DNA from 2 places in the Caulobacter sp. GW821-FHT09A05 genome. Region 1 is predicted to be linked to the other one. Evidence: predicted binding sites of a transcription regulator. Region 1 holds the regulator's gene; the other holds the start of a gene.

Region 1 (5,471 bases):
CCCATGGCCATCCGCGTGCAACTGGACCGCATCCTGCTGGAAAGGCGGATGTCGCTGACCGAGCTGTCGGACCGGGTCGGCGTGACCATCGCCAACCTGTCGATCCTCAAGACCGGCAAGGCCCGCGCCGTGCGCTTCACCACCCTGGACGCCCTGTGCCGCGAGCTGGAGTGCCAGCCGGGGGATCTGATGACCTACGAGCCCGGGCCGGGCGAGGCGCACGAGGAGGACTGACCTGATCCTTCTCCCCTTGCGGGAGAAGGTGTCGGCGAAGCCGACGGATGAGGGGTCGCGCAAACGGAAAACGCCGCGACCGGCCTTGAGGCTGTCGCGGCGTTTCTGGTCTTGAACCCTCACCCGACCCCACTTCGTGGGGCCACCCTCTCCCGCAAGGGGAGAGGGGTCACTTCCCAGAAACCGCTTCCCGCTGCTTCACGAACAGCTCGCCGATCCCCTTCTCCGCCAGGGCGAACAGGGTGTCGAACTCGCCGCGGGTGAAGCCACGCTTTTCGCCGGTGGCCTGGATCTCGACGATGTCGCCACTGTCGGTCAGCACGAAGTTGCTGTCGGCCTCGGCGCTGGAATCCTCCTCGTAGTCGAGGTCCAGCACCGGGGTGTCCTTGAACACGCCGCACGAGACGGCCGCCACCTGGCCCAGGATCGGATCGGTCTTCAGCACGCCTTCCTCGATCAGGTAGTTGACGGCGATGCGCAGGGCCACCCAGGCGCCGGTGATGGCGGCGGTGCGGGTGCCGCCGTCGGCCTGGATGACGTCGCAGTCCAGGCTGATCTGGCGCTCGCCCAGGGCCTTCATGTCGACGACGGCGCGCAGCGAGCGGCCGATCAGGCGCTGGATCTCCTGGGTGCGGCCGCTCTGCTTGCCCAGGGCGGCCTCGCGCCGGCCGCGGGTGTGAGTGGCGCGGGGCAGCATGCCATACTCGGCCGTGACCCAGCCGGCGCCCTTGTTGCGCATCCAGCCCGGGACGTTCTCCTCGACCGTGGCGGTGACCAGCACCTTGGTGTGGCCGAAACTGACGAGGCAGGAGCCCTCGGCATAGCGGTTGACGCCGGTTTCCAGCGTGACGTCTCGCGTTTGGTCGGGGGCGCGTTCGGACGGACGCATGGGAAACTCCGGGGCTTTGCGTGATAGGATGGGGCCGCTTATCCTAACTCCGGCGGGGTCGTCCAATCCCGTCGGAATCCGGAGAGCCCCCAGGCGACCTTGGCGGGCGCGTTCGAAGGCGACATGACACAGCTGTTTTCGGGGTTTTCCGCTCAGACTCCCAGCCTCACGGACCTGGACGCCCGCGCCCGCGACATCTTCCGGCGGGTGGTCGAATCCTATCTCGAGACCGGCGAACCCGTCGGGTCACGGACCATTTCCCGGGGCGGAGTGGCCCTGTCGCCGGCCTCGATCCGCAACACCATGCAGGACCTGGCCCAGCTGGGCCTGCTGGACGCCCCCCACACCAGCGCCGGCCGGATCCCCACCCATGCGGGCCTGCGGATGTTCGTCGACGGCCTGCTGGAGGTCGGCGACATCGGCGAGGACGAGCGGCGGACCATCGAATCCCGGCTGTTCGCCCACGGCCGCTCGTTCGAGGAGGCGATGGGCGAGGCCAGCGCCATCCTGTCGGGCCTGGCCGGCGGGGCCGGGGTGGTGGTCGCGCCCGTCCGCGAGGGCGGGGTCAAGCACGTGGAGTTCGTGGCCCTGGGCGGCGACCAGGCGCTGGCGATCATGGTGTTCGACGACGGCACGGTCGAGAACCGGCTGATGCGGCGGGCGGCCGGCGTCACGCCGGCCGCCCTGCAGGAGGCCTCCAACTTCCTCAACGCCCGCCTGCGCGGCCGCACGCTCAACGAGACCAAGGCCGAGATGGCCGCCGAGCTGGATGCGGCGCGGCGTGAACTGGACGCCACGGCGGCGCGTTTGGTCGAGGACGGCCTGGCCGCCTGGAGCGGCGGCGAAGACGCCGACCGCGCCCTGATCGTCCGGGGCCGCGCCAACCTGCTGGCCGACGCCAGCGCCCGGGAAGACCTGGAGCGCGTGCGGCGGCTGTTCGACGACCTGGAGCAGAAAGGCCAGCTGATCGGGCTCCTGGACGACGTGCGGACCGCCGAGGGCGTGCGCATTTTCATCGGGGCCGAAACGCGACTCTTTTCGCTTTCGGGTTCCTCCCTGATCGCGGCGCCCTATATGACGGGCCGACAGAAGGTGCTGGGGGCGATCGGCGTGATCGGCCCCACCCGGTTAAACTATGCCCGGGTGATCCCGCTGGTGGACTATACCGCCCGCGTGCTTGGCCGGATGATGGACGGATAGAGGACGAGATGACCGACGAACAAACGCCGGCCGAAGACGTGGCCTTCGAGGCCGACCAGGCTTCATGGGAAGACGCGTCGCAGGAGATCGAGGCGCTGAAGCTGGAAGTGGCGGCCCTGAAGGACCAGGCCCTGCGCTACGCGGCCGACGTGGAGAACACCAAGCGCCGGGCCGAGCGCGAGATGAACGACGCCCGCGCCTACGCGATCCAGAAGTTCGCCCGCGACCTGCTGGGCGTTGCCGACAACCTGTCGCGCGCCACCGCCCACAGCCCGCGCGACTCGCAGGACGCGGCGGTGAGCAACTTCATCATCGGCGTCGAGATGACCGAGAAGGAGCTGCTGGCCGCCTTCGAGCGCAACGGCCTCAAGAAGATCGACCCGGGCAAGGGCGAGAAGTTCGATCCCCACCTGCACCAGGCGGTGATGGAGCAGCCCTCGGACGAGGTCGCCGCCGGCGGCGTCGTCCAGGTGCTGCAGGCCGGCTACGAGCTGATGGGCCGGCTGGTCCGCCCGGCCATGGTGGCCGTGGCCGCCAAGGGCTCCAAGGGGCCGGACGCCCCGGCCGAGCCGACGGCGGGCGCTGCCAACCCGTACGCCGCCAACGGCGCGGACACCGGCGGGGCTTTCGACACCAAGGCCTGAGATCCACCTTCTGATCCGCTCATCCCGGCGAATGCCGGGACCCAGATGGAATGGCTTTGAGGCGGGCTCCATGAGCTCCGCGCTCTTCCAATCATCCCAAGCGCCTTGGGATCTGGGTCCCGGCGTTCGCCGGGATGAGCGGCGTCTAGGATTGCCCCGCGATCCGGTCCGCCAACCCCTTGGCCCCCGCCACCGCGTCCGCCCAGGTCGCCTCGAAGTCCGCGTCGTCGCCAAGGTAGGGGTCGGCCACCGACTTGCCCCGCCGCCCCTCGACGGCGTCCAGCAGCAACAGCAGTTCCGCCGTCCCGTCCGCCGGCCGCAGCACCTTCAGGTCGGCCAGGTTGGCGCGGTCCAGCGCGACGATATGGGTGAAGCAGCGGAAGTCGTCGGGCGTCACCTGCCGTCCGCGATAGCCGGAAATGTCGATCCCCCGCCGCCGCGCCACCGCCTGGGCCCGGCGGTCAGGCGGATGGCCCACGTGCCAGTCCCCGGTGCCGGCCGAATCGATCTCGACCTCCAGCCCGCGCCGCGCGACCTCCTGGCGGAAGGCCGCCTCGGCCAGGGGCGAGCGGCAGATGTTTCCGAGGCAGACGAACAGGACGGCGGCGCGCTTCACGGATGACCTCTCGGCGACAGGACGCGCCGCTTGCGCGCGCGCCGGACAGGCCCAACATGTAGCCTCGCCCATTCCCCTGACGAAAGGCCGACTCCGATGACCACCGAGACCGCGATCCTGGCCGGCGGCTGTTTCTGGGGCGTCCAGGACCTGCTGCGCCGCTATCCCGGCGTGCTGAAGACCCGCGTCGGCTATTCCGGCGGCGACGTGCCCAACGCCACCTATCGCAACCACGGGACCCACGCCGAGGCGATCGAGATCGTCTTCGATCCCGCCGTGATCGGCTATCGCCGGATCCTGGAATTCTTCTTCCAGATCCACGACCCGACCACCCTGAACCGCCAGGGCAACGACATCGGTCTCAGCTACCGCTCGGCGATCTTCTATACGAGCGACGCGCAGAAGCGCGTGGCCGAGGACACCATCGCGGACGTCGACGCCTCGGGCCTGTGGCCCGGCAAGGTGGTGACCGAGGTCGCCCCCGCCGGCCCGTTCTGGGAGGCCGAGCCCGAGCACCAGGACTATCTGGAGCGGATCCCCAACGGCTACACCTGCCACTTCATCCGCCCGGGCTGGACGCTGCCCGCGCGAACCGAGCGCGCGGCGGCCGTCTAGATCCAGATACTCTAGAGAAATCAGATCTCTAATCGTTGTCATCCCGGAAGCCTCGCAGAGGCTGTCCGGGACCCAGGGACCGACGCGCCGCGGTCACCCCTGGGTCCCGGCTCTACGGTCCCCTTCGGCCGGGATGACAACCTGGAACCCGGCATTTCAATTGAGTCCGCCCCCTGGCCACACCTGATCGCGACCCGGGCGCGCATTTCGCCGCACCCGGGCCTTCCCCCGGTCGCGGTTTGCGCTAATGTCGCAAGTCCAATCATGACGGGGCCGCAGGGGGATTCTCTCGTTCGGCGGCGACCCCGAGCCTGGACCGAGATATGAAGCTTACCATCGAGCGGGCGGCGCTGCTGAAGGCGCTGGGTCACGTGCAGAGCGTCGTGGAACGCCGCAACACCATCCCGATCCTGTCGAACATCCTGCTGTCGGCCGATCGCGACACCCTGTCGTTCTCGGCCACCGACCTGGACATGGAAATCATCGACGAGGGCCTGGCCCAGATCGACCAGCCCGGCCAGATCACCGCCCCGGCCCACACCCTGTATGAAATCGTCCGCAAGCTGCCCGACGGCTCGGACGTCTCGCTCAGCTTCAGCGGCGACGATCCCCGCCTGGTGATCCAGGCCGGCCGCTCGCGCTTCAACCTGCCGGTCCTGCCGGCGGGCGACTTCCCGGTGATGAGCAGCGACGGCCTGTCGGGCCGCATCTCGGTCGACACCAACGAGCTGATCCGGCTGATCGACAAGACCCGCTTCGCGATCTCGACCGAAGAGACCCGCTACTATCTGAACGGCCTGTACCTCCACACCGTCAACGACGGCGGCGTGACCAAGCTGCGCGCCGTGGCCACCGACGGCCACCGCCTGGCCCTGGCCGAGATGGACGCCCCCGAGGGGGCGGCCGGCCTGCCCGGCATCATCGTGCCGCGCAAGACCATCCAGGAGGCCCGCCGCCTGATGGAATCGGCCGGCGAGCAGGTCGACCTGCAGGTCTCGGCCCAGAAGGTCCGCTTCGAGTTCGGCCGCGCGGCCCTGACCTCCAAGGTCATCGACGGCGCCTTCCCGGACTATCTGCGCGTGATCCCGCGCGACAACGCCAAGATCCTGACCCTGGACAACGACCTGTTCGCCAAGGCCGTCGACCGGGTGGCCACCATCTCGGCCGAGAAGAGCCGCTCGGTGAAGCTGGCCGTCGAGCCGGGCCGCATCACCCTGACCGTGCGCAACATGGAAGCCGGCCAGGCCGTCGAGGAGGTCGAGGTCGACTACGA
Region 2 (5,471 bases), on a different contig from region 1:
ACTGGCCCAAGCTGAAGGCCATGAACCTCAACACCGTGCTGGCGCCGGCGTCGTGGGAGCTGATCGAGCCGAAGGAGGGGGTCTATGACTTCTCCAGCGTCGACGCCCTGCTGAAGGACGCCCGCGCCCAGGACATGCACCTGGTCCTGCTGTGGTTCGGGGCCTGGAAGAACAGCATGTCGACCTATGTCCCGTCGTGGGTGAAGCGCGACGACGTCCGCTTCCCGCGCGCCAAGGCGGCCCCCAAACCGGGGCAGGCTGGCGGTGTCAGCCAGGAGATCCTGTCGGCCTTCTCGGCCAACACCCGCGACGCCGACGCCAAGGCCTACGCCGCCCTGCTGGCCCACCTGAAGGCGGTCGACGCCCAGGGCACGGTGCTGATGGTCCAGGTCGAGAACGAGATCGGCATGCTGCCCGTCGCCCGCGAGTGGGGGCCGGAGGCCAACGCCGCCTGGGCCGCGCCCGCGCCGGCCGAACTGCTCCAGCGCCTGGCCAGCGGCGGCGACGCGATCGAACCGGAGCTGCGCGCCCTGTGGGCCGCCCACGGGTCGAAGACCTCCGGGACCTGGTCCCAGGTGTTCGGCGACGGCGACGCCGGCCAGGAGGTGTTCACCGCCTGGTTCTATGCCCGCTACGCCGACGCGGTGACCCGGGCCGGCAAGGCGGCCTATCCGTTGCCGATGTACGTCAATGTCGCCCTCAACCGCACGGGCAAGGCGCCGGGCGAGTATCCCAGCGGCGGGCCGCTGCCGCACCTGATCGACGTCTGGAAGGCGGGCGCGCCGAGCCTCGACCTGATCTCGCCCGACATCTATTTCCCGAACTTCAGCGACCTGGCCGGCCGCTACCGGCGGCCCGACAACGCGCTGTTCATCCCCGAGGCCAACAATGTCGGGGCGCCCGAGACCCCGGCCAACGCCTTCTACGCGATCGGCAAGTTGGACGCGTTGGGTTTCTCGCCGTTCCAGGTGGAGAACGCCGACGCCCCGGCCCAGGAGGCCGTCACCCAGGCCTATGGCGTGCTGCGGCAGCTGACCCCGGCGATCCTGGCCGCCCAGGGCCTGGGTAGGATGTCGGGCTTCAAGCCGCGCGTGCTGGAGGACGGCGCGGTGCTGGACCAGCCGGTCAGCCAGGTGCTCGGCGACTATCGCTTCACCGTCGCCTTCATCGATCCGTGGACGCCCAGGGCTGACCAGAAGACGGCCGGCCATGGCGGGATGATCATCCAGGTCGGTCCCGAGGAGTACCTGATGGCCGGACGCGGCCTGGTGGTGACCTTCGCCGGGGCCGGAGACGGTCCCGTCCTGGCCGGCATCGACAGCGCCGTCGAGGGCGTGTTCGACGCCCAGGGCCGCTGGATCCCGGGCCGCGCCCTGAACGGCGACCAGACCCACCAGGGCCGCCACATCCGGCTTCCGCCCGACCAGTTCCAGATCCAGCGCGTGAAGCTCTACCGCTACCGCTGACCGCCCCTGAGCGGACGCTACCCAGACCTCTCTCTCTTTGAGAGGGATTTCGTGGGGCGCCATCCACCCCCATCCTGGGCCTTCGGAACGTCCGCTCGGCGCGGCTGGCGGTTAGGGCGGGCGCCAATCTGGGCGAGTGGGCTCGCCTCAGAGCTTGGGCGGCGCGGTCACGTCCGGTCCCGTCGGGGCGGGCACGCGGCGGGCCGAGGTGATCGGCACCGGTGGGTCGAGGATCTGGCCCTTCATCACCGGGTTGATCGCCTTGCCGGGCGTGGGCAGGGCCAGGATCTTCTTGGCCACGTCCATGCCCTGGACCACCCGGCCGAAGGCGGCGAAGCCGAGATTGTCGCCGCTCCCGGCCGGATTGGCGTCCAGATAGGGCGCGTCGCCGATGCAGATGAAGAAGTCCGAGGTGGCGGTGCCCGGGGCGGTGCGGGCGATCGACACCGCGCCGTCGACATGCTTGAGGCCGGTCTGGCTGGTGGGCTCGTGGGCCACCGGCGGCAGGGCGCCGACGTTCTGCAGTCCGCCCTGGATCAGGCCGTAGTCGACGGCGCCCGGCGCGCGCGAGGCCCGGAAGAAGGTCGCCTTGTCATAGAGCTTGCGGTCGACATAGCGCAGGAAGTTGGCGGTGGTGACCGGGGCCTGGGCGACGGCCAGCTCGATGACGATCCGGCCCTGCGGGGTGTCGAGGGCGACATAGACAGGCGGTTTGGGGACGGGCGCGGGCGCGACCTGGGCGGCGGCCGGAAAGGCGGCCAGCAGGCCGGCGCCGACCAGGATCTCGCGGCGGACGAAGGGGCGTTGGGTCATGGGGGCGAGACTAGCAGGTCCTCCCCCCGTGGGGGAGGCGATCGCGCAGCGATCGGTTGGGGGGCGTTATGGGATCGTCGATCCGGGATCTGGCCATCGGCCGATCGCTCCCCCTCCGTCGGCTTCGCCGACACCTCCCCCACGGGGGGAGGATCTCTCAGACCAGCATCCCCTGCCCGCGCAGCACCACCAGCCGGCCGGCGTTGAAGAACGGCAGGGCCAGGGTGACGGCGATCAGGACCTCGAAGGCCAGGCTGCCCAGGTTGAAGCGGCCGCGGGCCTTGTCGACCAGGGCCGAGACGGCGCGGCCCAGGGCCGCGCCCATCCAGGCCATGGCCAGGGCGAAGGCCATGGCCGCCCCGACATGCGACTGGTAGCCCAGGAACAGGGCCGCCGCGCCGTGCGACAGGATCAGCAGGCCGCCCAGGGCCCGGCCCTCGGTCCTGCTTTCCATCTGGCCTTCCATCTGGCCTTCCACCTGGCCCGCCGCCGGGGGGGCGGCGGGGGGCGGGGCGTCGCCGTCCAGGGCGGTCAGGCCGAGGACCGCGCCGGGCCGGACCAGGGTCAGGCCGCCCAGCACCCCGCCGATCACGCAGGCGATGATCGCCAGGACGAGCGAAAGGCCATAGCTCGAAAGGGTCACGCGGGTCTGGTCTCCAACCGCCCAGCCTCGGGTCGTTCAGGCGGGCGCATGGCAGACGGCTTCGATGTTGCGGCCGTCCGGGTCAAGCACGAAGGCTCCATAGTAGTTGGGGTGATAATGGGGCCGAACGCCCGGCGCCCCGTTGTCCACGCCGCCGGCGGCAAGGGCGGCGGCGTGGAAGGCGTCCACGGCCGCGCGGGTCCCGGCCACGAAGGCCACGTGCATCGGGGCCGAGCTGATCGCGGCGTCGAGCGTTTCGGCGCCGGCGATCCAGAAGCTGGGCTTGCCGGCCTGATGGTTGCGACCATCGGCGCGCGGGCCGTAGCCCATATAGGCCACCGTGCCGCTTTCCTCCGCGCTGACCTGGTGCAGGATCTCGACGCCCAGGGGCGCGAAGGCGGCGTCGTAGAAGGCCTTGCAGGCCGCCACGTCGCGGACGATCAGGCTGACATGGTCGATCATCAGCGCACCTTCACCTTGAACACCACCTTGCGGTCGTCGGGCTTGTCGGGCTCCCAGGGGCGCTTGAGCGTGAAGGCCAGGTCGGTCTTGCCGCGTCCGGCGCCCTGGTAGGCATAGACGGTGGTCAGCCGGCCGCCGGGCAGGCCGGGGGCGGCGGCCACGTCCTGGCTGGAGCCGCCGCTCAGCACCAGGGGCGAGGCCTCGCGGTCCAGCCGCCACCCATAGCCGGTCCCGGCGTTCGAGCCCAGCCGCACCTCCAGCGTCTGGCCGCGCGCCAGCTCGACCGGGCCGCCGTCGGCCTCGGTGACGACGCGCGGCGCGGGCGGCGCGGCGGTGGCGCAGGCGGCCAGCCCGGCCGGAAGGACCAGGAGGCCGATCGCGGCCAGGGCCGGAGCCAGGGCCAGGGCCTGGGCGGGGGTTTTCATCGTCTTCATGCCGCCGTCTTCCTCCCTATCTATGTCCGTCGCCGGGGCGTCGCCCGGCCCGAGGCTGATTTGCCCACAGCAAATCGCCCCCAGCAAATTGGGCGTCGTCCTTGACTCCCCCAACCCCCGGTCCTAACTCCTGCCCGGCGTTGGCACTCGATGGGAGCGACTGCTAACAGCGACGCTCCCCGCTTGCCGACGGACCATATCTTTAAAACCGTCTTGACGGAGAACGACCCATGAAATTTCGCCCCCTCGGCGACCGCGTCCTGGTGAAGCGCGTCGAAGAAGAAACCAAGACCAAGGGCGGGATCATCATCCCCGACACCGCCAAGGAAAAGCCGCAGGAAGGCGAAGTCGTCGCCGTCGGTCCCGGCGCCCGCAACGACAAGGGCGACATCGTCGCCCTGGACGTGAAGGCCGGCGACCGCATCCTGTTCGGCAAGTGGTCCGGCACCGAAGTGAAGGTGGACGGCCAGGACCTGCTGATCATGAAGGAAAGCGACGTCCTGGGCATCGTCGAGGCCTGAAGGCCCGAGCTGTCCTCCGCTTTCGAACCCCAGTTTCTCTTTTAGAAGGGCTCTCAAATGGCCGCTAAAGACGTCTATTTCTCCTCCGACGCGCGCGACAAGATGCTGCGCGGCGTCAACATCCTCGCCAACGCGGTGAAGGTGACCCTGGGCCCCAAGGGCCGCAACGTCGTGATCGAAAAGTCGTTCGGCGCCCCGCGCTCGACCAAGGACGGCGTCTCGGTCGCCAAGGAAATCGAACTGGCTGACAAGTTCGAGAACCTCGGCGCGCAGATGATCCGCGAAGTCGCGTCCAAGACCAACGACAAGGCCGGCGACGGCACCACCACCGCCACCGTCCTGGCCCAGGCCATCGTGCAGGAAGGCCTCAAGTCGGTCGCCGCCGGCATGAACCCGATGGACCTGAAGCGCGGCATCGACAAGGCCGTCCACGTCGTCGTCGACTCCATCAAGGCGTCGTCGAAGAAGGTCACCACCAACAACGAGATCGCCCAGGTCGGCACCATCTCGGCCAACGGTGACAAGGACGTCGGCGAGATGATCGCCAAGGCCATGGACAAGGTCGGCAACGAAGGCGTCATCACCGTCGAGGAAGCCAAGACCGCCGAGACCGAACTCGACGTCGTCGAAGGCATGCAGTTCGACCGCGGCTACCTGTCGCCGTACTTCATCACCAACGCCGACAAGATGGAAGTCCAGCTCGAAGAGCCGCTCATCCTGCTGTTCGAAAAGAAGCTGTCGTCGCTGCAGCCGCTGCTGCCGGTGCTGGAAGCCGTCGTCCAGTCGGGCCGTCCGCTGGTGATCATCGCCGAGGACGTCGAGGGCGAAGCCCTGGCCACCCTGGTGGTCAACAAGCTGCGCGGCGGTCTCCGCGTCGCCGCCGTCAAGGCCCCGGGCTTCGGCGATCGCCGCAAGGCCATGCTGGAAGACATCGCCATCCTGACCGGCGCGCAAGTCGTGTCGGAAGACCTGGGCATCAAGCTCGAGAACGTCTCGCTCGACATGCTGGGCAAGGCCAAGAAGGTCTCGATCACCAAGGACGACACCACCATCGTGGACGGCGTCGGTGAGAAGTCGGCCATCGAGGCCCGCATCTCGCAGATCAAGAAGCAGATCGAGGACACCACCTCGG

Evidence for each region. The regulator HrcA, encoded in region 1, represses chaperone genes, less so after heat shock. The targets are predictions, from matches to a motif close to GTTAGCANTCNNNNNNNNNGANTGCTAAC.
Region 2: groES (co-chaperone GroES) is a predicted target of HrcA. The motif match lies at 3,958-3,986, and genes of this name have one in related genera.

Annotation. Positions count from the first base shown of each region.
Region 1 is NZ_JBWKPX010000005.1:109,662-115,132, reverse strand. Features, by position in the region: gene AC07NX_RS06510 (helix-turn-helix domain-containing protein) at 4-234, shown strand; gene rph (ribonuclease PH) at 404-1,123, opposite strand; gene hrcA (heat-inducible transcriptional repressor HrcA) at 1,247-2,323, shown strand; gene grpE (nucleotide exchange factor GrpE) at 2,332-2,967, shown strand; gene AC07NX_RS06490 (low molecular weight protein-tyrosine-phosphatase) at 3,113-3,583, opposite strand; gene msrA (peptide-methionine (S)-S-oxide reductase MsrA) at 3,680-4,198, shown strand; gene dnaN (DNA polymerase III subunit beta) at 4,522-5,471, shown strand, end outside.
Region 2 is NZ_JBWKPX010000002.1:349,949-355,419, reverse strand. Features, by position in the region: gene AC07NX_RS03340 (GH35 family beta-galactosidase) at 1-1,466, shown strand, start outside; gene AC07NX_RS03335 (peptidylprolyl isomerase) at 1,614-2,279, opposite strand; gene AC07NX_RS03330 (DUF4345 family protein) at 2,437-2,922, opposite strand; gene AC07NX_RS03325 (VOC family protein) at 2,959-3,384, opposite strand; gene AC07NX_RS03320 (protease inhibitor I42 family protein) at 3,384-3,818, opposite strand; gene groES (co-chaperone GroES) at 4,049-4,339, shown strand; gene groL (chaperonin GroEL) at 4,397-5,471, shown strand, end outside.